4 regions of the Protofrankia sp. BMG5.30 genome follow, and region 3 is predicted to be linked to each of the others. Evidence: riboswitches for the same ligand, from Rfam matches in the RefSeq annotation. Region 3 holds a riboswitch; each other region holds the start of a gene.
The links. A riboswitch is a leader RNA that binds a small molecule or an ion and turns the genes downstream of it on or off. The one in region 3 is predicted to bind cyclic di-AMP.
Positions count from the first base shown of each region.

Region 1: it holds a riboswitch for cyclic di-AMP, as region 3 does, so the genes downstream of both, BL254_RS21665 (transglycosylase family protein) here and BL254_RS29420 (C40 family peptidase) in region 3, are expected to answer to the same signal.
Region 2: it holds a riboswitch for cyclic di-AMP, as region 3 does, so the genes downstream of both, BL254_RS19380 (transglycosylase family protein) here and BL254_RS29420 (C40 family peptidase) in region 3, are expected to answer to the same signal.
Region 4: it holds a riboswitch for cyclic di-AMP, as region 3 does, so the genes downstream of both, BL254_RS02700 (C40 family peptidase) here and BL254_RS29420 (C40 family peptidase) in region 3, are expected to answer to the same signal.

Region 1 is NZ_MOME01000049.1:37,147-42,314, reverse strand. Features, by position in the region: gene BL254_RS21680 (hypothetical protein) at 1-41, opposite strand, end outside; gene BL254_RS28760 (ATP-binding protein) at 397-777, opposite strand; gene BL254_RS21670 (DUF3151 domain-containing protein) at 893-1,327, opposite strand; gene BL254_RS21665 (transglycosylase family protein) at 1,578-2,318, opposite strand; cyclic di-AMP (ydaO/yuaA leader) riboswitch at 2,324-2,489, opposite strand; gene BL254_RS21660 (transglycosylase family protein) at 3,040-3,780, opposite strand; cyclic di-AMP (ydaO/yuaA leader) riboswitch at 3,788-3,943, opposite strand; gene fbaA (class II fructose-bisphosphate aldolase) at 4,516-5,168, opposite strand, start outside.
Region 2 is NZ_MOME01000039.1:71,017-76,124, forward strand. Features, by position in the region: gene BL254_RS19375 (glycosyltransferase) at 200-1,507, opposite strand; cyclic di-AMP (ydaO/yuaA leader) riboswitch at 2,476-2,652, shown strand; gene BL254_RS19380 (transglycosylase family protein) at 2,756-3,079, shown strand; gene BL254_RS19385 (NUDIX hydrolase) at 3,312-3,812, opposite strand; gene BL254_RS19390 (LLM class F420-dependent oxidoreductase) at 3,985-4,899, opposite strand.
Region 3 is NZ_MOME01000019.1:53,190-60,207, forward strand. Features, by position in the region: gene tkt (transketolase) at 1-1,301, shown strand, start outside; gene BL254_RS12530 (cold-shock protein) at 1,615-2,055, shown strand; cyclic di-AMP (ydaO/yuaA leader) riboswitch at 2,556-2,724, shown strand; gene BL254_RS29420 (C40 family peptidase) at 2,728-3,453, shown strand; gene BL254_RS12540 (peptidoglycan-binding protein) at 3,935-4,636, shown strand; gene BL254_RS12545 (S1C family serine protease) at 4,775-5,737, opposite strand; gene BL254_RS12550 (metallopeptidase family protein) at 5,928-6,272, shown strand; gene BL254_RS12555 (DUF4394 domain-containing protein) at 6,661-7,018, shown strand, end outside.
Region 4 is NZ_MOME01000005.1:225,177-231,263, reverse strand. Features, by position in the region: gene corA (magnesium/cobalt transporter CorA) at 1-740, shown strand, start outside; gene BL254_RS02710 (hypothetical protein) at 1,341-1,715, shown strand; gene BL254_RS02705 (4-hydroxybenzoate 3-monooxygenase) at 1,725-2,882, opposite strand; cyclic di-AMP (ydaO/yuaA leader) riboswitch at 3,534-3,704, shown strand; gene BL254_RS02700 (C40 family peptidase) at 3,893-4,864, shown strand; gene BL254_RS02695 (PHB depolymerase family esterase) at 5,280-5,930, opposite strand.

The sequences.
Region 1 (5,168 bases), on a different contig from region 3:
AACAGCACCATGCCGTCGGCGTGGTAGGTGCGCGGGACCATGACGTGGACGTCGGTGGCCTCCGTGCGGGCGTGATGGTATTAGGGCATCTTTACGTTGAACACGGTGGCCAACAGCCAGGCCATCAGGTCCGGGTCGAGCTTGGTCAGGGCGACCGGGGATTCGTGTTCGGCAGAGGGCATGGAAGCACGGTATGCACCGAATCTGCATACATCGGGCCTTGTCCGTACTGAAGCCGGTATCGGCAAACAACAAGGCCACTGTTCCGGCGGCTGTGGCTGTGGCTGCCGAACGATGTGAATTCGGTGTCGCGGCCACAACCCTGGATTCACATCGTTTGTCGTGCCGCCCAGGAAATCCTGGAGACACCGGCCCATTCGAKGCGGTTTACGGACGTCATGGATCGGGATGGTGCCCGCCACGCGCTCCAGCGTCCCCGTCGATCTGCCGACCCGTCGACCCCACCGACCTGCCGACAGCGGACCGGTCCCGGAGCCCGGCAGCGTCAGGGCGGGGAGAAGATGTCGCTGACTGTGATGGTAAGGGTTTCGGGTGGCGAGTTCCGGATCTCCTCACGGGCGCAGGCGGCGCCAGCTCACCCGGGGCGGCGCGGCCGGCGCCGGTATGGAAGATCGACCGCCGTCCGGCGGCGAAGCGGTGCAGCAGGGCGGTCTTGCCGACTCTGCGCCGTCCCCAGACCACCGCCGGCCGTGGGTCGGTCGAGGCCCACCAGCGTTCCAGCGCGGCAAGCTCTTCGGTGCGATTGACGAACGCCATCCGCCCCTACCTACATCACCTGTAACTTACATCGGACGTAACTTACATCGGACGTAAGTAGCCTGCCGGCAGGCTGTGGATACCCCACGCTGGTGAGGCGATGCTCACGAGTGGCTCAGGTGGTCTTGAGCCCTAGGACGCCGGCCGCCTGGGGATCGCTGTCGGCGAGGAAGTCGCGGCAGCGGGTGGCCTCCTCGGTCTCGCCGATCGCGGTGGCCGCGCGGGCCAGTGCCGCGATCGCCCGCAGGAAGCCCTGGTTGGGCTCGTGGGACCACGGGATCGGCCCGTGCCCGCGCCAGCCCGCGCGGCGTAGCTGATCGAGACCGCGGTGGTACCCCGTCCTGGCATAGGCGTAGCTGGTTACCGGTCTGCCGGCGTCGAGAGAGCGTTCGGCCAGGGTTGCCCAGGCGAGACTGGAGTCGGGAAAGCGGCTGGCAACGGTCTCCGGATCTTCGCCGGCGCCCAGCGCCTGCGCCGCGGCGGGATCGATGGTGAGCCTGGCCGGTGGTGGGCCACCGAGCAGATCCGGTCGTCCGGGCGAGGTTGTCATGGGGCTCATCCTGCCGGATCCGATCGGCCGCGCATCCAACTGGGGGAGGGAAATCCGTCAGATGATGAACCCACCGGGAGGGGGTGAACCGGTAGGTCCATCACTTGATCGGGGTACGAGGCGGGTAGGTCACCCGGCCGCGACCCGGCGGCAAAGGAACGGCGTTGAACGTTCCGTAGCCTTTGGCCGTAAAAGCCTTTGGCCGCAAAGTTTCAAGCTACAAAATGGCGCAAAAGGTACACCCGGTATGCTACAGGACGGCCGGGTCGGTGACGGTGACGTCCCAGAGGTTCTTGCCGACCACACCGGTGCTGCCGTCGTCCACCCGGGTCAGATACGAGTAGAGCGATGCCAGGCCCTGGGACTCCTGYCCGAAGCGTCCGTCCACCTGGAGGATGAACTTCTTCTGGCGCATCTCGCTCTGCCAGACGTAGGCGTCGGGGCGGACCTCGCAGGCCAGYGCGGTGGACAGTGCCGTCCCGGTGAAGTCCTCCGAGTTCAACAGGGATTTGGCGCGTTCCAGTGTCATCGCCGGCTGCACCGGAGTGATCGCGCGCTGTATCGGGCTGCTGGGAGCGGGGGCGGCGGTGCTGCTGGACGACGACGGTGCCGGGCCGGTGCGGGTCAGGCCCAGCTTGGCCGAGCAGGACGGCCATGGGGACCAGCCGCGGGCGTTGTAGAGCTTGTAGGCGGCCTCGTCCTGGAGCGCCGGCGGTGCGTCGCTGGGCAGACCGGAGTAGCCCAGGCTGTGCCAGGTCTTGGCGTCGAACTGGTAGGCGCCGTAGTAGCCGTTGCCGGTGTTGATCCGGTAGTTGCCACCGGACTCGCACTGGCGGAGTTTGGCGAAGTCGTCAGCGGTCGCCGCACTCGCGGGTGCGGCCGTGACGGCCAGGCCGCTGCTCACGAGTGCCGTTACGGCACCGGTGGTACGCAGAACCTTCATGACGGTGGAGGGAGGTTGCGGGGCGCGGTGCCTGCCACCAGACGGCATGTGGGTCGGTCCTTCCCGTCGCCTACGAGGTGAGCTGTCGGGTGYGGGCGGGAATCAAGCCCGGCCGGCGACGCCGAGAGACGCTGCCGGCTTTACCCCAAGGACTCCGTGAGAGGACGTCCGGATGGTGGTTCCCCCGATCCTGTCCTTGTGGCTCCGCGGTAGCTCGGGCCGTACCGAACGGGGACAGGACTCGGCGTCCGTCCGGGCGGCCTCACCGATCCGGCGAGTGGGGAGGACTCTAGCGAGTCTGGTTCTATCGAAGCAAATCGGGGTGTCGGATGAACTACACCCACGTGACCGCTATCACCCGAATGGGCTAAGCACCGTGAATGTGTCACCGTACCTGACGGTGCGACCCAGCTTCGCTGCGGGGTCACCTTCTCTGGATTCTGTGACTTATGGTGACGGGTAAAGCTTCTTGCGTATCGATAATGTGCTTATTGTCACTTCTGGAGCACACCGGGGAGCGGGATCGTCCGGGTCGGTTCCCGACCCTGCGGGATCGGCTCCCAGGCCGGCCGGATCCGGGGTTCTCCCGGATGCGGCCGGAGGCCTGACACGAGAAGAGATCATGGCTGTGCTGTCCGTGGTGCTCCAGCCCGATCCGTCGGATGTCCAGCCACGGGTGGGCCGCCTGTTTTCGGGCCGTGCGGGCCGCCGGTGGGCGGTGCCGGCCGCGTCGAGGGCCGTTCGACTGCCGGGTTGTTCAGCCGGTCGTTCAGCCGAAGGTGGCGGCCCGGGTTCGTGGGCCGCAGATGCCGTCCACCTGCAGGCCCCGCGAGCCCTGCAGGAGGGTGGCGGCGAAGGCGGACTGGGGGCCRTAGCGGCCGTCGATCCTGATCCGGTAGCCGAGCCTGTTCATCTGGCGCTGCCAGGTTCGTACGTCCGAGCGCACCTGGTAGATCAGTCCGGTGGTGAACAGCGTGTTGTCCGCGAGACGCTGCGCGCTCTGACTCACCACCCAGCGCTGGGTCCCGGTCGACCCGGTCGACCCACCCGCGCTCACCGAGCCGCTGCCGGACGAACTGGCCCCGGACGAACTGGCCCCGGACGAACCGGCCCCGGACGAACTGGCGCCTGCCGCCAGCTGGTCGGCGCCCATCCCCTGGCCGCAGATCGGCCACTGGCCGAAGCCGGACCGGTTGGCCAGTCTCAGCGCGGCCTCGTCCTGGGTGGCGGGCGAGGCGTTGCTGGGCAGCCCGGTGTAGCCGAGGCTCTGCCAGGTGCTCAGCGAGAACTGGTAGGCACCGTAGTAGCCGTTGCCGGTATTGGTGCTGTAGTTCCCTCCGGACTCGCACTGGCGTAGCTGTGCCCAGGTGGTGGCGGYGCTGGCGGGTTGTGACATCACGATGCTTCCGCTGACCGCCGCGGCCAGGGCGGGAGCGACCACCAGCGCMCGAGCGCCCAGCCGGGTTCGGCCGGTTTCGTGATGTCGATTTCGGGAACGTGCACTGGACATATTGGTTTTATGCCCTTCCCCACGCCTGCGAAGTGAGCTGTCGGGTTCGGGCTGGGACTGCCCGGCCGCATTTGCGGCTTCACCCCGAGGACGCCCGATATCGGCGCCCGGAAGTGGGTCCCCCGTTCCTGCCACAAGTTTGGGTTTTCGTCGGACGAGGGCAGGATTCGGCGTGCCGCCCGACGTGTGTTCGCTGTATCGCGAGCACGGCGCAGACCATAACAACAATTGCTGGGCGCCGAACAAGCGGGGAATCCGCTTCGTGAGGATGCGCACATCGGGCCGACAGCTCTTGCCGGGGCTCGGGAGCGGATGGTAGCGCACGGGTACGCGCGCTTATTGCTTTCATCGTACTTTTATTGCCAGGAAAACTCGGTATCCCGTCGTGGCGGTGACGATCGGAACCAGATTATCCGGGTAGGAACCCGTGTGCGAGCCGGCGGTCTGCGTGCTCCGGGCCAAAGGCCGGGCCCGGCCGGCCGGGCGCACGCGGCGCGGAACACCGTTGATTTCGCTGAAGACACATCGAACGGCAGGACGGTGTGTACCGTACCCGTGATCCGACGATGGTGCGACCTTTCCGGAACCCGCGCCATATGCGGAATGACCGCTGACGGGTGACGGGTGACGGCCACCCGATGCCCGGGGACTGACGCCCACACGCGAACGCTCGCCAGCCGGACGACGAAGCCCGGTCTGGCGAGCGTGTTGTGGAGCCGTCCCGTCCGAGCGGGGTCAGTTGGCGAGGGAGCGTCCCGCGGAACGCAGGTCCTCACACGCCTTCACGACTCGGGCGGCCATGCCGACTTCGGCCGCCTTGCCGTAGCTGCGCGGGTCGTAGTGCTTCTTCACGCCGACCTCGCCGTCCACCTTCAGGACACCGTCGTAGTTCCGGAAGACGTGGTCGACGACCGGCCGGGTGAACGCGTACTGGGTGTCAGTGTCCACATTCATCTTGATCACGCCGTAATCCACCGCTTCACGGATCTCGGACAGGTCGGAACCGCTCCCGCCGTGGAAGACCAGGTCGAGGGGTTTGGCGTCGGCTGGCAGCCCGAGCTTCTGCGCGACATACTGCTGCCCATCACGCAGGATGCTCGGACGGAGTTTCACATTGCCCGGCTTGTATACCCCGTGCACGTTTCCGAAGGTTGCCGCGACCAGGTAGCGGCCCCGTTCCCCGGCGCCGAGGACCTCGACGGTCCGCCACATGTCCTCGGGCGTGCTGTACAGTTTCTCGTCGATCGCGCCGACGATGCCGTCCTCCTCGCCGCCGACGACACCGATCTCCACCTCCAGGACGATTTTCGCCTGGGCCGTGTCCGCCAGCAGCGCGTCGGCGATTTTGAGGTTCTCCTCGATCTCGACCGCGGAGCCGTCCCACATGT
Region 2 (5,108 bases), on a different contig from region 3:
ACCGCGATCCGGCCAGCGTGACCGGCATGGCGCGGTCGGCACGGCTGGCGCGGAGCCCGGGCGGTCGGGCCGCTCGACGCCTCGGAGCGGGCGCGGGAGGCACGGCGACGCCAGGAGCAGCACGATCAGCGCAGATGCCCGGCAGGGAGAGCCAGCACGAGCATGCCCGCCTGGCGGCGGCGGGGAAGGGCTGGGACGGTCAGGTGCCGGTGGCGCTGTCGGAGCCCACCGTCGGGGCCGAGGCTGACGATGCGGACGAGGCTGACGGCGAGTAGGCGCGACCCTTCCAGGCGGCGCCTCGGCCGCGCCAGTGCGCCACGGCCGAGTCCACGGTCATCAGCGTGTACAGGGCGGCGATGGCGGGCAGGGCCACGGCCGTCCACACCGGCTGGCGGTAGTAGCGGAGCATCGGGACGTAGGTGGCAGTCATGATCGCCCAGGTGGCGAGCCCGGCGATGCCGGCGACCAGCGCGGCCGTGCCCCCGGCGCCCCCGGTGCCCGCGCCGGCGGCGTCACCGCCACCGGCGAGAGCCCCCGCCAGCCCGATCACGGCCGCCGCCGGCGGCAGCAGGTAGGTCAGCACCAGGCCGACGACGGTGCCGGCGAGCAGCACGGGCGAATGCCGCAGCTGGGTGTACGCGCTACGGGAGATCATTTTCCACAGGTCGGCGAGCCCGGGGTACGGGCGGACGCTGCGCACACCCCCGGGCCCGCGGTCGGCCAGGCCCAGCCAGATCCGTCCCCCGCCGCGCTTGACGGCCTTGGCCAGCGAACAGTCGTCGATGACCGCGCCGCGGATGGCGGCGATCCCACCGGCGCGTTCCAGCGCGGCACGGCGCAACAGGACGCACCCGCCGGCCGCCGCCGCCGTGCGCGCCGTCGGCCGGTTGGCCCGGCGGAACGGGTAGAGCTGGGCGAAGAAGTAGACGAACGCCGGGATGACGAGCCGCTCCCAGCGGTTGCTCGTGCGCAGCACAGCCATCAGCGACGTGAGGTCGAGCCCGCGACCGGTGGCGTGGCGGACCAGCCGGGTCACCGAGTGCGGGCCGTGAGCGATGTCGGCGTCGGTGAACAGCAGCCACCGCGCGTCGGGCCCGGCCGCGCGCACGCCCTGCTCCATGGCCCACACCTTGCCCGCCCAGCCGGCCGGGCGCGGCTGGCCGTCGACGACCGTCAGCCTGTCACCAGCACCCGCGGCCCGGCCGATGACGCGGGCGACATCGCCGGTACCGTCGTCGCTGGAGTCGTCGACCAGCAAGATCCGCAACCGTCCCGGGTAGTCCTGCCCGAGCAGGGCCGGCAGGGTGTGCGGCAGCATCTCGGCCTCGTCCCGGGCCGGCACGATCACGGTGATCGCGGGCCAGCCGCCGGGCGGCTCGGGCCCGCCGGCCGCGCCGGTGGCAGCGGCGTCGAGCCGGGTGTCGGTCCGCCAGAACATTCCGTGCCCGGCCGCGAGGACCAGCCAGACCAGCATCGAAAGCACCGCGCACGCCGCCAGCGTCATCATGCCGGTCAGCCTCGCAAATCAGCCGGCCGCACGCGCCCGTCGACACGGCTGTGTGGTCAGTTCCTCCCACCATGACCTGTCAATGTCCCAATCCTCCGGGTCATGATGCCCGTGCCACGGCACCCGGCGTCGCGGCACCCGGCCGGCGTCGCGTCGCCTCGGGAAGGTCACAGGCAGGCCGCTGGAAGATCGCGGGTAGACGGCGTCCCGCGCCCGGACGGCATCCCTGCCGTCCGGGCGCGGGACGTGCCAGGGCAGGCCGCGAACGGCCTCCACTCGTCAACACTCCGGCAGCCCTCCCCGCGGGACGTGCCAGGGCAGGCCTGGCAGCGGCGGCACAGGGATGACAAGGGGAACGGCGGCGCGGTATCGAATTCCCCGGGCTCCTTCCGGTGACGGGTTTGGCGCGCATCGGGTACACGCGTCGGCCGCGCGAGCCGCCCGGACGGCACGGGCGGGCGCGGGCGGGTACAGCGGCGCGAGCAAGGCGAACACGATACACGCCTTCCACACCGCCGCCAGCCCCCGGCAAGCGCTTTCTCCGCGCGGCGCTTCCGGCCATGCGACGGCTGCGTCGAAGAGCACCCCTCCGGCCACTGTCACGGCCTTCCACGATCGTCTCGACCGCCTTCCCCGGCCATTTTCGGCGAGCTTCCGACGGGCATTTCCATGTTCATTTCCATGAACATTTCCGTGACGGTGGTACCGGCGGTCACGAATTCGGCCCGACCATCCACGCCGCGCGCAGGAACACCCGGCCGGAATCGTGACGATATCGCCACGCTTCGCCGGCGTCACATGCCCGTCCAGATAATGAGCGCGCGGGCGCGCGCGTTACCGGATGACCGGTGCGACAATCAACATCAGAAATAAGGTGTGCTCATCTTCACGGCCGTCCGTCCCCTCTTGCTTTCCAGGTCGGACCCGTGCGTATGGTCTGCGCCGTGCCTTCGCGAAGAAGGCACCCGTCGGGCGACACGCCGAATCCTGCCCCGGCCGACGGAAGCCAAACCAATGGCAGGAGCGGGGGAACCAATTTTTGCGGGCGTCGCGCATCGGACGTCCTTGGGGTGAAGCCGCGGAACGCGGCCGGGCAGTCCCAGCCCGAACCCGACAGCTCACCTCGCAGGCGTGGGGAAGGACATCATCATGTCCCAGACACGTACTCGTGACGGACATACGCGTGACGGCGCGACCAGGCACAGCAGGCGGCGTAACCGCGTGGGAATCAGGACCCGCACCCGCGCGATGATCGCCGTTCCGGCTGTTGTCGCAGCCATCGGCGGCAGCGTCGCGGTATCCCAGCCAGCAAACGCGGCACCGGCCTCGGACCAGGTGCTCTCCGCCATCGCACAGTGTGAATCCGGTGGCAATCCGCGCGTCGTCAACGAGATCGGCGCCGGTGGGCTGTTCCAGTTCCTGCCACCCACCTGGCGAGGTGTCGGCGGGTCCGGTCTGCCGCAYCAGGCCAGCCCCGAGGAGCAGTGGAAACGCGCTCGTATCCTCTACTCGCAGCAGGGCACCGGACCGTGGTACGCGTCCAAGCACTGCTGGTCCGGAAAGATCGGCTGACCGTCCACCGACGGCACGGCCGCATTCTTTGTTCTTTCCCTGCTCTTTCCATTTCTGTTTCTGGTTTCATGCTCGGGCCTCCCACCGGACCGGCTTCGCTGATCCGGTAGACCCGGACGGCCCGTGCCCCAGGTAACCATCTGGTTCGTCCCGGGGAGTCGGCGTCATCCCGGTGGAGATCGGACTTCGGTCGGATCTCCACCGGGCGCCCGGCTGTGACTCCTGACCGGTTTCAGAGACGGAAGCGGTCCCGGTCCACCCGGCCGAGCGGTGGGCGGCTGCGTTCGAGCTCCAGCCCTATGTCGACCAGATCGATCCGCTCGAGAGCATGGACCCCTTCAAGATCGACCCATGCGGCCTGGTCAGTCGAACCGCCCACCTCGTAGCGAAGCTCACCGGCCACCACCCGGGCGGCGTAAATGACCCGCAGGGTCTGCTGGTCGGCTTCTACACCCACCGCACGCTGAAAGTTCCGGCGTATCGAGTCTAGACCGAGCAGGGATTCGATCACGACGTCGTATCCGGTTTCCTCCTCGACCTCGCGGATCGCCGCGGCAAGCGGATCCTCCCCGTGATCGAGCCCGCCGCCGGGCAGCGTCCAGAACGTCTGACCCGCGCCGGCGAAGCGCGCGAGCAGCACTTTACCGTCCCGGATGCAGACCACATATGCCGCGAGTCTCAGCTCCCGGGTGAGAACCGGCTGTGCCTCCCCGTCCTCCAACAACCCACTCACCTTTGCGGCAACTCCTTCCGGCAGCGACAACCGACTCCGTCCGCCCACCCCCGCACCCAGCCGTTACGACTGTATTCGCGTGCGGCGCGGAGGATCGGCGTTCCACCGGACGGGAGAGCCAGCGGGATGCCAGTTCTCGGATCCGTCTGCCGGCCAGCTCGCCCCCACCAGGTCAGCCGGCGGGCGGCGTGTTGAGCGCGACGAGCAGGTCGGTCGCTGTCGCCTGCTCCCGTGCCGAGCCGATCGGCTGCGCCACCAGTTCGGTGACACCGGCGCTCGCCAGCCGCCGGATCTGCCGTTCGACGGACGCCTCGTCACCGAGGATGACCGTCTCCCCCGGGCCGTCCACACCCTCCCGGTCGAGGACGGCCCGGTAGCTGGGCAGTTGGCCGACCATGGCGAACCGTTGCGCGACCCACTCCCGGCGCGCGTCGGCGTCCGCGGTCACACAGACGAAGCTGAGCGCCACCACCCGAGGATCCGGCCGTCCCGCGGCGCTGGCGGCTCGGGTGATCGTCGGCACGATGTGGTCGGCGAGGGTCGCCGGGCCCGTCCACGTGGTGACCGTGCCGTCGGCGAACTCACCGGCGGTCCGCAGCATCGCGGGGCCGAGCGCGCCGATCAGCAGCGACGGCGGCTTGCCGCCCGGCACGTCAACGGCGCCGACGGCGGTGAGGGACGCGCCCTGGTGGGTGACGCTCTCCCCGTGCAGCAGCGGGACCAGCACGGACAGGTACTCCCGCAGGTACGCCACGGGCCGATCGAACGAGTAGCCGAACTGGCCCTCGACGATGGGCCGATGGCTCACCCCGATACCCAGGGTGAGCCGATTGCCCACGGCCGCCTGCACCGTCAGCGCCTGGCTGGCGAGCACCAGCGGATGGCGGGGATAGGTCGGCACCACCGCTGTCCCGACCTCGATACCGGATGTCTCCCGGCCCACGACCGCCAGCGCGGTGAGCGCGTCCCACCCGCCGAACTGGGTCATCCAGGCGCTGGCGAAGCCGGCCTTCGCCCCGTCACGGGCCGCCGCCACGACCGCGTCCAGTGACCGCCCCTGATCGTCCAGGTATATCCCGACACGCATCGGATCCTGCTTTCGCTCATATATGATCATCAGTAGGCTCGGTATCGCCGGACGCGGTGAGACTGATTACTTTCAGTAACTTCACGGCCGCCTACGTGACCATGCGGTACATCGCTCGCAGGTGGCCACCAGCCGTCGGCCGCACGGATACCTCGGAGGGTGCGCGGCCAGGAAGCCCGCCCGCGTCCCAGGCGTCCAGTCATGATCGT
Region 3 (7,018 bases):
ACAGCCAGATCGCCTTCGGCGCCCCGACCAAGCAGGGCACCGCCGCCGCGCACGGGGAGCCGCTGGGGGAGGAGGAGATCCGGGCGACGAAGCGGTTCTACAACTGGCCGCCGGACGCGCACTTCCTCGTCCCCGACGGGGTGTACGAGCACTTCGCCGCCGGTGTCGGGAAGCGGGGTCGGGCCGAGCGGGACAGCTGGCTGGCCCTGCTCGACCGCTACCGGGAGGCATATCCCGATCTTGCCAGCCAGCTCGACCTGATCTGGGGCGGGCAGCTGCCCGACGGCTGGGACGCCGACATCCCCGTCTTCCCCGCCGACGACAAGGGCCTGGCCACCCGGGACTCCTCCGGGAAGGTCCTCAACGCCGTCGCCGCCCGGGTGCCCTGGCTGGTCGGCGGCTCCGCCGATCTCGCCCCGTCGACGAAGACCCGGCTGACCGTCGACGGCGCCGGGGACTTCCAGGCCGCCAGCCCGGGCGGGCGCAACCTGCACCTCGGCGTTCGCGAGCACGCGTCGGCCGCGGTGGCCAACGGGCTGTCCCTGTCCGGGCTGCGGCCGCTGTGGTCGACTTTTCTGATCTTTTCCGACTTCGCCCGCGGTGCCCTGCGGCTGTCCGCGCTGATGGAGCTGCCGGTCATCCACGTGTTCACCCATGACTCCATCGGGGTCGGGGAGGACGGGCCGACGCACCAGCCGATTGAGCAGCTCGCCTCGCTGCGGGCCGTCCCCGGCCTGCTGGTGATCCGCCCCTGTGACGCCAGCGAGGTCGTGCAGGCGTGGCGGGTGGTCATGGGCCTGCGGCAGGAGCCGGCCGCGCTCGTCCTGAGCCGGCAGGCGCTGCCGACGCTGGACCGGGCCCGCTACGCCGACGCCGCCGGGCTCGCCCGCGGCGGCTACGTGCTGGTAGACCCCGCCGACGGCGATCCCGAGGTGATCCTGATCGGTACCGGCAGCGAGGTGCACCTGGCCCTGGCCGCCCACGAGGAGCTGACCGCGCAGGGGGTGCGCGTCCGGGTGGTCAGCCTGCCGTCCTGGGAGCTGTTCGAGCGGCAGCCCGCGCAGTACCGCGACCAGGTGCTCCCGCCGGCGGTCCGCGCGCGGGTCGTGGTCGAGCAGGCCGCTACGCTCGGCTGGGAACGGTACGCCGGCCCGGACGGGGTGATCATCGGTATGCGGACCTTCGGCGCGTCCGCCCCGCTGCGGGCGTTGCAGACCAAGTTCGGTTTCACCCCGCAGGCGGTGGTCAGTGCCGCCAGGCAGAGCCTGGCCGCCGTCAGCGCTGTTGGTGACCCGGCGTAGACCGCGAGGATCCGGATCCGAAGATTTCGGTCACGATGTCGACGGCCGGCTGGTTCCCGGGGGAGTCCGCGGGAGCCGGTCGGCCGACGGCCCGTCCCGGTGTTTCCGCGATCGTTCCCTGCCGATCGTTGTCGGTTGTTGTCGGTTGTTTTGCGCTCCGGGTGTCGGCTTGACCTGGCTGTGCGCACCTGAGACGGTGAACAGGCCCCATGGTCGTGCGAGCGATCCTGGGGTTTGGTTGTGCACAGGTTCGTCTGGTGTGCAGTTGACTGGGTACAGAGCTGGTTGGCACAGAGGTTGTACAGGGGCAGACGTGGTGGGTACCGGTAGGATTCTGCGTTTCGACGGGGTTCGTGGCTACGGTTTCATAGCGCCCGACGCTGGCGGCGACGATATTTTCATGCATGCAAACGATCTTCAAGATGAGAAGCATCTGTTCCAGCCCGGAACGCTGGTGGAGTTCGAGGCGGAGGAAAGCGACAGGGGCCCGAAGGCGTCGGTCGTCCGCCTGGCCCGTCGGGCCCAGGCCCGTCCGGCGCCAGCGCGTCCCCTGGCTTCCCCGAGCGCGGCCAACGGGCGTTCGGACGCCGATGACGACGACATGTGCGACGTCCTCACCGTCGGGGAGTTCCGGCACCTGCTGACCGAGACGCTCATCGAGTCGGTGCCGACCCTGACCGGCGGCCAGATAAGCCAGATACGGCAGCGGCTGACCACCCTCGCGCAGGCGCGCGGCTGGGTCGAGTCCCAATAACCGGCCCGCCCGGGCCCCTGCCGGCCCGGAATCTGTCGACCCGCGCCGGTGCCCGGGCACGTCGTTGCTGCCCGGACGCTGCGCCGGCCACACGGCTGGCCACGCTGCGCCGGCCGTACCACTGACCACACCGTGCGTACGGCCGGATCTGTGACGTTGCTCCGGCTGGCCGGTTCGCCTACCCGCGGGCGATCCGCCTGCCCGGCTGCGAAACACAGAAACACAACAGCGGAAAAAATGTTGTTGCCGGTCCGCGTCGGCTGTTGCACGATACGCACCGGTTATCCACGGAAGCGGTGTGTAGCGCCGTCACGCTGCGGCCAGCTTGTACCGTCTCGGCAGTCGTCCTGAGACGGCACGCGTAAATGATACGCACAGTGAGCGCTATACGTCGACATGCCGAGAAAACCGCCGCTTGCGACTACCGAAAGTAGTTCGCTACGTTGGCCGGGCTCTCAACAGCACCGGACCGCACGCCGAGTTCTGTCCACGGTCCGGTGTCTTCCGACTAGCGATCGTCAGGACAGAAGCGGGGGACCCACCTTTCCGCCGGACGCCGCCACCACAGTGGCCGTCCTTGGGGTGAAGTCGGCCGCGTGTATCCGCGCGTCGACCGGGCTTCCCGGCCCGAACCCGACAGCTAACCTCGCAGGCGTATGGGAAGGATCAGCGTTGCCTGCACATCAGGTGAATTCAGGTCCGGCTGCCGTACATCATTCCAATCCCAATCCCAATCCCAATCCCGGCCCCAGACGCGGTCGTCATCGCGCGCCCACGACCCGCTCCACCCTCGGCCGGATATCGGCGCGTACCGCGGTCGCCGCCGCGGCCACCGGCACTGTCGCCCTCTCCGGGCTGGCCTCGCCGGCCCTGGCGAACGACCGGGGCCTGGATACGGGCGGGACTGGCCGGACCGACGCCGCCACGACCAGTACGACCAGCACGAACGCTYCCCGGTCAGCCGCCTTTACGGTCACCCCGGCCGCCACCACGGGCACGGGCACGCTGGCGGCGCAACCGGTGAGTTTCTCGACGTCCTCCGCCAGCGGCTTCGGGGCGAAGCTCGTCTATCTGGCGTCGAAGCAGGCCGGCAAGCCGTACGTGTGGGGTGCCAAGGGGCCGCGGGCGTTCGACTGCTCCGGCCTCGTCCAGTACATCTACAAGCAGCTTGGCCGCAGCGTCCCGCGGACGGCCAACGCGCAGTACAACGCCTCCCAGAAGCTGTCGAAGAACGCTCGGCAGCCCGGTGACCTCATTTTCTTCGGCCGGCCGGGAGGCATCCACCATGTGGGTATCTACGCCGGGAACGGGATGATGTGGGCCGCCCCGCACACCGGGGCCGTGGTCCGGCTCCAGAAGGTCTACACCAGTAACTATCTGGTCGGCCGTATCAGGTGACCGGCCACCCGGGCCGGGCTGGCGGCCACGGGGTGTCCAGGAGCCCCGGGCGGACAGCGCGGGAAACCACGGGTGGACGCCACGAAAATTTCTCCCGGTTGTTTCCGGACAGTTTTTCCCGGAACCTCGTCGGATTCTTTTGGCTCCCGTTCCAGATGTTCGAAAAACGCCCGTAGAAGCGCATTGAATTACCCTTTTGGCGCCCTGTGGGCGACACCGGAGCCTCCTGAAACAATGCGGTAAACGGCCTGTTCGGCTACCCGAATAACGTTTTCCAAGCGGCTGGGAGAGAACTCGGGAAATATAGTTCTCGAGTTGTCCCCAGGGAGTACTGTGTCGGAATTTCCGGCAACAGGCGATCCTTTCGACGATACTTTTAGGTGAGAGTCTGATTATGGCCAGGGGAAGGCACAGAAAACCCGGTCGGTGCAACGGCGCCGCATTAGCGGGCACCGTCGGGCTCATCGGGACGACGGCTGGAATGATGCTGACCGCGGCCCCGGCCAGCGCGGCCGGGACGTCCGGGTCCGCCGTCGTCGCCGACACGACCATCGCCCGCGTCGCCGCGAACGCGGGGCTGCCCAGCTGCCGAGGGGTGCCGCTGGGCACCTGGGTGGCGGTGGCGCTCGCGGAGTCCGGTGGCAACGCCAAGGCGCGTAACGCGCGCGGTGAGGACTCCCGCGGGCTCTGGCAGATCAACGCGCGGGTCCACGCGAGCTGGCTGGCGGGTAGGAGCCTCTACGACCCGGCCACCAACGCGTGGGCTGCGAAGAAGGTGTGCGACAGCCAGGGCGTGCGTGCCTGGAGCGCCTACACCAATGGTTCCTACCATCGTTATCTGACGCGGGGAAACACCGCCGCGGCGGCGGTGAAAGCCAGCCCGGCGAGCGCGGCGAAAACACGGTCGAGCACCCCTGTCCCGGCCGTCAGCGGGATCAGCTACACCAGCCGGAACTGTTCGGTCCCATCGTCCGCGGCGACCGTGAGAAACGGCAGTAAACTGCGTACCGAGGTGGCCAGGGTACAGCAGCGGCTGACCGATCTAAGATACTCTCTCGCGGTCGACGGAATATTCGGTCCGCGGACCACCAGGGTGCTGAAGGATTACCAGCGGCAGCACGGCCTCGTGGCCGACGGAATAGTCGGCGCCCGCACCTACGCCCAGCTGTTCCCATGCGGCTGACAGCTGGGTGCTACTGACGGCCCTGGGTACCTCCCCCTCCCTCGGGTGCCCGGGGCGCCACCGTCCGCGGGCGGCCGCGGCCCTGGCCCACCAGGCCGGGGCCGCCCGCGGACGGTGCGTACCGCTGGACAACGGCCGTCAGGTCAGCGCCAGTTCCTGCGGGACGACGATGACGTCGACGAGCGCGCCGCGCCGCCACACGGTCAGTTCGAGCGGGCGGCCGATGGTGTCCTCGGTCATCAGCCGTTGCAGGTCCCCCGGGGTGGCGACCGGCTGTCCGGCGACGGAGAGCACCAGGTCGTCGGCGAACAGGCCGGCGTGACCGGCCGGGCTGTTCGCGACGACCTCGGCCAGCCGCACCCCGTGCCGCCGACCGAACCGCTCGGCCAGGTGTGGCGGCAGCGGTGCCCGGGTGCTGGCGACCCCCAGGTAGGCGCGCCGTACCCGGCCGTCGCGCATGAGCGCGGTGAGGATGCGACGGGTGGTGGTGTTGACCGGGACGGCGAGCCCGAGCCCGATCCCGGCGACGGCGGTGTTCACCCCGACGACGTGGCAGTCGGCGGTGACCAGCGCACCGCCGGAGTTGCCCGGGTTGAGCGCCGCGTCCGTCTGGATCACTTCGTCGATGACGCGGACGGTGGCGCCGGCCCGGGTGGGCAGGGAGCGCCCGAGCGCGCTGACGACCCCCGCGGTGACACTGCCGGTCAGGCCCAGCGGGTTGCCCACCGCGACGACGAGCTGACCAACGGAGAGCGTGGCGGCGTCGCCGAGCGTTGCCGGGGCCGGCGTGCCGCCGCGGGCCCGCAGCACCGCGAGGTCGGAGAGCGGATCGGCGCCGATCACGTCCACCTCGCTGTGGGTGCCGTCGGCGAACTCGGCCATGCCCGCCGCGCCGCCGCGGCCGGCCTGTCGTCCCGTGCGCCTCGATCCACTGTCGACGACGTGGGCGGAGGTGAGCAGGAAGCCGTCGTCGGTGAAGACCACGGCGGATCCGGCGCCCTCGCCGCGCGGCGTCCGTACCCGCAGGCTCGCGACGGCAGGGGAGACGGTTGCGGCGACTCGGGTGACGACCTGTGAGTAGGCATCGAGCGGATCCTGCATCCGGGCCTCCCATCCTGCTTACATAATTACGTCATTAGAAGCAGCGGATGACGCCCAATGTTCCCTGGGCCTGTTCGTTCCCCGTACTGGTCGCCCGGGGCGGCAGGGGCAGGATCTGTGCTGTGCTGGCTGACGCCGCGACCGACGGGGCCACGGCGGCGGGACGGCGGCGGGATGTAGGTTCACCGACGTGGTCGAGGTGTCCAGGCAGCGCTTCGAGGACCTGGTGGCCGAGGCGTTGGACAGCCTGCCGCCCCAGCTCGGCCGCCAGATGTCCAACATCGCGGTCGTCGTCGAGGACGAGCCGCCGTCACCGGGGCTGCTCGGGCTCTACGAGGGCGTGCCGCTGACACAGCGGGGTGACTGGTACAGCGGGGTGCTGCCAGACCGGATCACGATCTACCGGCGGCCGATCTGCGACCTGGGCCGCACCGAGGAACAGGTCGTCGAGCAGGTACGGGTGACCGTCATCCACGAGGTGGCCCATCACTTCGGCATCGACGACGGGCGGCTCGCCGAACTCGGCTGGGAGTAGGACCCGCCGGCGGCCACCGCGGCCCATCCTGTCCGCCGACACACTGTCCGCCGACACGCCGTGCGGTACGTCCGCGGCTGGGCCGAGGCGGCGCGGCCGCTGTTTGAGCCGTGGAGCGTAGCCGCTGTGTGGCCGGGGCGGCTGTGGCCGCTGTGTGGCCGGGGCCGCTGTGGCCGCTGTGCCTGTTGTCCCCACTCCGGGTGAAGCCACTGTTTGTAGTGTCATTGTTGGCTGATAGTTGACTTGTGGTTGCTCTACGTGTCTACTTCATGTCGTGGTCGGGTAACTACGGAAAGTCGTCACCCGGCCATCTCGTCGCTGTTGGGGCGACGTGTCCCGCAGCACCGCGCCGGTGCGGAGCTGCCGGTGCATGAGCTAAGGAGCAACTGTGCGCAGAAAGCTGAAAGCGGCGTTCACCGCCGCTGCGGTGGCAGGCACTCTGGGGGCCGTGCCGCTGCTGTCCGGGCAGGCGGCCATCGCCGACTCTCCCGGCGCGAACACCAGGCCGCCCAGCCTGGCGGCGGTCGGTCTGACGAGCGACGGGATCAGGCTTGCCCAGTTCGAAACCCGGTCCCGCTCCGTCGAGCGTCCGAGGCGGGTCGTGCCCGTCAGCGGACTCCTTGCTGGTGAGTCGCTTGTGGGCATCGACTACCGGGTTCAGGACGGACTGCTCTACGGTGTGGCCAGCGGCGGCCGCATCTACACGCTCGACGCCTCCACGGGGCTGGCGACCTATACCGGCCAGA
Region 4 (6,087 bases), on a different contig from region 3:
AGACCGTCTGCTATGTGGATCACGAGGAACTGACGGCGACATCGGAGATCGTGCACACGGGAGAGGTCATGGTCTTCCTCAGCCACGACTTCGTCGTCACCGTGCGGCACGGCGAACACGGCGGGCTACAGAGCCTCCGCAGCCGGCTGGAGGCGCAGCCGCAGGTGCTCCGGCACGGGCCGTCAGCCGTCCTGCATGCCATCTGCGACCAGATCGTCGACGACTACCTGGCCGTCACCGAAAAAATAGAGGTCGACATCGACGCCATCGAGGCGTCGGTCTTCCAGCGGTCGCTGCGGCCCGACACCGGCAAGGTCTACCAGCTCAAACGGGAAGTCCTCGAGTTCAAGCACGCCATAATGCCGCTGTACGCACCGCTGCGCGCGCTGGCCGAGCCCGGCGTCATCGGGATCGACCCACGAATCCGGGCGTACTTCCGGGACGTCGCCGACCACCTTGAGGAGGTCACCGCGCGAATCGCCCGGTTCGACGAACTGCTCTCCTCGATACTGCAGGCGACCCTGACGCAGGTCACCATCGCGCAGAACGAGGACATGCGCCGTATCAGCGCCTGGGTCGCCATCGCCGCGGTACCCACCGCGATAGCCGGTATCTACGGTATGAACTTCGAGCACATGCCCGAACTGCGCCAGGTCTGGGGATACCCGGCGGTCCTCTGCCTGATGGCGACGGTCTGTTTTTTCCTGTACCGGGCGTTCAAACGGAACGGATGGCTCTGAGCCGAACCCGCCGGGCCCTCGGCCGCGCGGATCGGGACGGCCCCGCCGCCCACCGGCTCCGGTGCTGAATCGCCAGCCATGCGGATCGGCGGCCATGCGGATCGGCGGCCATGCGGATCGGCGGCCGGGCCGGGCTCCCGCCGAATCCGGAATCCTTCCCGGTGGGCCGCTCACGGCCCGCCCGATCCCGCCCGGACCATGAGCGGCCGTCCAGCGGCATCCGAAGAGAAGACAGAGAAGAAGAGGTAATGCAGGACGGCCCGACCAGCCGCCGCGTCCGGCGGGCAATCCGCGCGACCAGCCGTGTCATGTGGCCAACTTGGCCTCATGACATGTGGCCAGCCATACGACCAATTGTACGATTCGATCGTATTGTACCGGTTGTCCCATGGCGCGACCTCCCCGTCGGGATTCACGAGGACCACGCTGTCAGCTACCGTAATGGATCGTGTCGGGCTTTCACAGGGGGCCGTTCCCTACTCGGTTCTCCCGATCCTCGCTCGGCGGCAGGCGGCGGCTCCCGATCCTCGGCCGTACCTTTGGCGCCGGCAGCCAGCGCGCCGTCGTCCCGCACATCCACGACGAGGGCGGCGCGGGCCGATGACCCCATCGATGAACACCGTCCGCAACGACCTTGTCGCAGAGCTCGCGGCAAGGCTGGAGCAGCTCGACCACCTGCTCGGACGCCTGGAAGACGCCGAGCGGCAGGCCGCGAGCGCCAGCGAGGACCTGATGCGTGCCCGGCGCTGGCAGGAGGAGACGCTGCGCGCGATTCAGGACGAGCGCGCCCAGATGCGTACGCACCAGCGTGCTCTGGACAGCCTCGCGGACCGGACACAGACCGCCCTGGCCGCTCTGGCCGCCAGCCATCGCTCGCTGCCGCCGGAGGTCCACGAACTCGCGATCGAACTCCAGGTCCTACAGACCTCCGGTCTGCTCTCCCGCCGGCCGCCCCCCCGCACCCGCCACCAGTAACGACACGCCCTAACGAGGGGAGAGATAGTGGTCCGCGAATTCGGCGGCGGCGACCGGTGAGGTTCGGAGCCGGTCCAGGCGAACGTCCTGCAGGCGCCGGGCGAACGGGTCGGCGAGTTCGACGTTGACCAGCTGCAGAAGTTTCGTCGATGCTTCCTGCGCCAGCCAGGCCCGGCCCAGGCACACCTCGGAGTAGGCGTTCAGCGGACGTTCGTCCGCGTCGTGCAGGGCTGCCGCCACCGCGAGCGCGAGCGTCTCACCGTCGACGATGGCGAGCCCGGCGCCCTTGGCCGCCGCCGGTGGTACCCGGCGCGCGGCGTCCCCGGCGAGTATGAGACGTCCGAACCGCATCGGTTCGTAGAAGACCGAGTCCATCGTGATGACGTTCGGCGGCTCCAGCAACGGCCCTTCCGCCAGTTGCCAGTCGGCGTCCACGGCGAGCCGGGCGTGCAGTTCCTCCCAGATCCGCTCGGCCGGCCAGTCCGCGGCGTCGGCCGTGGCCTCCACCTGTAGGTAGAAGCGGCTTGTCCGGTGGTCACGCAGCATGTGGCCGGCGAATCCCCGCGGGCTGACCCCATAAATGATCTTATCCGTGGACGGGGTGACCGCGGCCAGGACGGCGAGCCAGGCCCATGCGCTGTCACGCTGTCGGATGTGGCGCAACGCGCCCTCGGGGATCGATCCGCGGGAAACGCCGTGATGACCATCGCAGCCCGCGATGAAACGGCTTTCCACTGTCTGCCGCTGCCCGTCGGCCGTGACGAACGAGACGGCGGGATGGTCGGAGGTCAGCGCGTCCAGCATCACGTCAGTGACGCCGAACTCGATGACGCCACCCGCGGCAAGGTAGGCGGCAACCAGGTCGGCGACGAGCTTCTGCTGCGGGTAGACGACGTGATGGTGTCCGCCCGCGTGGCGAGCATACTCGACGACAAACGCTCTGCGACGATGCCGGAACTCACAGTTGTGGTGTGGCGCACCTTCGGCCCGCAGGCCGTCGGCAAGCCCGTTGCGCTCCAGGGCGTCCACCGCCGCCGGCCCGAGCAGCCCGGCACGTGGACGGCTTTCCACCCTGGCCCGGCTGGCGGCCTCGAGCACGAGCGTGTCGATACCCCGACGAGCCAGTACGACCGCCGCCACCAGGCCCGCGACACCCGCGCCAATCACAACGAYGCCCACCCGGCGAGGACGCGGCCGCGAGGCAGACGCGCCCGGCTGGAGCGCGCCGTGCCCGTCCGGTGCGGACCCCGGAGCGGAGCGCGTCACGGCGAGCGCCTCCCCCGGGAGCATCGACACGATTCCTGATCACCCGTCATGCTGCCCTGATCACATGACTGACCCGGACGAACCGATCCGGGCGAGGCACTGCCAGAGTACGACGTCACATTCCGACACGCGTCAGGAGGCCGACAACCCGACACCAACAAACCGGATAATTTTCGCAAAAGGAGCAGAGTGCTGTTGGCGGATAGTGCTGATCGCTACTCAAAGTAGCGATATTGCTGACTATCCGTGCCCGAAGGCCCCCAGCCGACCATCTGCCGCCGCTATGGCGTATTGTCATCCTCCGCATCCCGCAAGTCACGGAAAGCGGCACGTCAGCCGGGCGACCGAAGGTCACAAGCCAGCTGGTCGCACCCGACGCCGCCCCGGCCGGCGAAGGAGGATGGGGTAGAACAGCCGGCTATGACACTTCATACAACTACTTGGGGTAGTTGTGAGGGACTAGTGTTTACTAGCGCCATCCRTATGAACTAGTCTCGCGCCGACGTCACGACACACCGGGCCGAACTGCCGAATCCTGCCCGCGGTCCCGGTGTTCCCTCCGAGTCGTCACCAGGGCAGGAGCGGGGGACCCATCCTCCACCGGGCGGCACCGAACCGCGGTGTCGTCCTCGGGGTGAAGTGCGCAGCGCGATGGTCGCGCGACCCACCGGGCAGCCCAGCCCGAACCCGACAGCTCACCTCGCAGGCGAACGGGAAGGATCACAACTTTGTCTRCGCATGATGTGCAGCCTGATCCGGCACTACGATCGCGTTCGTCGCAGACGGCTTCGTCGTCACCCCGCCGGCAGCAGATCGACCGGCACGTCGACCGCCCGACACGTGGCCGACATCGCGCGCCCACGCAGCAGTCCGGAACGGGCCGCTCGCGAGCTCGGGCCGCTGTCGCCGTGATGACCACCGGTACCGTCGCGGTGTCCGGTGTCGCCCTGGCCGGATGTGCCACGGCCGACTCAAATTCCGACGATGCTTCCGTCACCTCGCCCATAACGCTCGGATCACAGTTCGGCAGCCAGGCATCGCTGGCCAGCCTGCGCACCTCCACCATCAATCCGCTGTCCACGGACGGTTCCGGATCGGTCACCAGTCAGGTGCTCGACCAGACCGACCTGCATCCCAAGACCGGTGTCGTGCTCAAAGTCACGAATCCGGACGTCTCCGTGAAGGCAGACCAGCCGGTGGAGGTGGGATTCCATCTTGAGGACGCGGTCACCCACGCGCCGCTGGCCAACCAGCTCGTCAAGGTCCAGGTGAAGCTGCCGGAGGGATGGGCGACCTTCAAGCACCTTTACACCAACGAGCAGGGCTTCACCAGTTACACTGCCAAGGTCCTCACCACCACGCAGGTCACCGCGATTTTCGACGGAACCGACGCTCTGCGGTCGACACGGTCGACCAACGTCGGCACGTTGACCGTGATCCCCAATACCCCGGCGCCCCGGCCTTTCCAGACTGCCCGCGTCAGTGGCTCGGCCGTGAGCAGCGCCATCTCGGGCGCACTCGCAGCCGCCAGCTCGTTCGGCGAACGGTCGGTGTATCTTGCGGCCCAGCAGGCCGGCAAGCCCTACGTCTACGGCGCGGAGGGCCCCTACACCTTCGACTGCTCGGGGCTGGTCCAGTACGTCTTCAAGCAGTTGGGACGCAACCTCCCCCGCACCGCCGAGGGACAGTACGAGGCGACCACCCGGATATCGCAGTACAACAAGCAGCCGGGTGATCTGATTTTCTACGGCACGCCAGGTAATATCTACCATGTTGGTATTTATGCGGGCGATGGTAAGATGTGGGTGGCGCCCAAGTCAGGCGACGTCGTCTCGCTGAGGTMCATCTACACCACGTCGTATTCTGTCGGCCGGGTTCTCTGACTGAACCGATCAGCCCGCGTCCGCAGCTGGTTATCAGTACACGGCTTCGTGTACTGATAACCAAACCTTATAAACACAATTCACAGGCGGGTTCCCACACAGCCTCCCCCTCCGGTTGTGCGTGAACCTTGCCGCCAGGTCGATGTCGACACCGACCTGGCGGCACTCCGCGGGCGGCATCCCGCGATGATGACTTCCGCTGGTCGGACCGAGCCAACCCCCCCAGCTCGGAAAGCCCGGCGGAACAAGAGGCTTCCGCCGGCCGGTCGTACTGGACCCCCCCCACAGTCCGGTCGGTCGGCGGGAGCCGCCCCCTCCCACCGACCGGATGCCCGGCCGAGACCGAAGCTCCCCGCAGGCGCCTCCTCCGCGAGTTCCCCAAGCCATGGCGGACGACCACCGGGACCGCCCGCTCCTACGCCTTGAACTGCCTGGAGAAGTCCCACAGAGCGCGCGTGACCCGTTCGTTCCACGCCCCATCGACATGCTGGACATGGGTTTCTGGCGAGCAGCTCGGGCTCTGCCCGACCGGCCCCACCGTCGCGACGGCGACAAACTTCAGCCCGTTGCCGGGCGCCGCGCAGGCAACCGCGAGGGCGGCACGCCCACCTTCGCCAAGGCCCCAGATGTAGATCCGGGACTGGTCGATCTTCGACCGCTCCTGCGACACGTAGCGCACGACGTCACGCAGGTACTGCACGTCCGCGCCCTGGGGATCGTCCAACCTCCATTCGCCGTCCACGGCTTCCGGGTAGACCACGGCGAAGTCCCGTCGGTCGGCGAGCGTCGAGGCCTCGGTGATCTTTTCGATCGCGCCCGCGTCGCTGTTGTCATCATGCAGGACGAGGACCAGCGGCAGCGGCTTGCCGGGGTCGGCGTCGGCATGAACGGCGAGCTCGCGTTCGGCGGAGAGGTACCCCGCCGGTATCTTTGCCCGCTCGGTGTCCGGGTTACCCGAACGGGACACGTAGATCCAGGCGACCACGAGCACGGCACCGATGATCAGTACCCGCTTGCGGTTCTTGGCCCATAGCTGTTTCCCGGCTTTCAGCGGATTCGACACCACGAGACAACCGAACCACACCAGGAGCCGTCGATTCGGCAGATTCGCCTCGCGTCGTGGGCAAGTCGGGACCTACCCGGAGTGTGCTGCCTCACACCCGACCAGCTTGCGACACCGAATGATCACTAAAAGTAGTCAAACAAGCATGGCCGGTATGGCA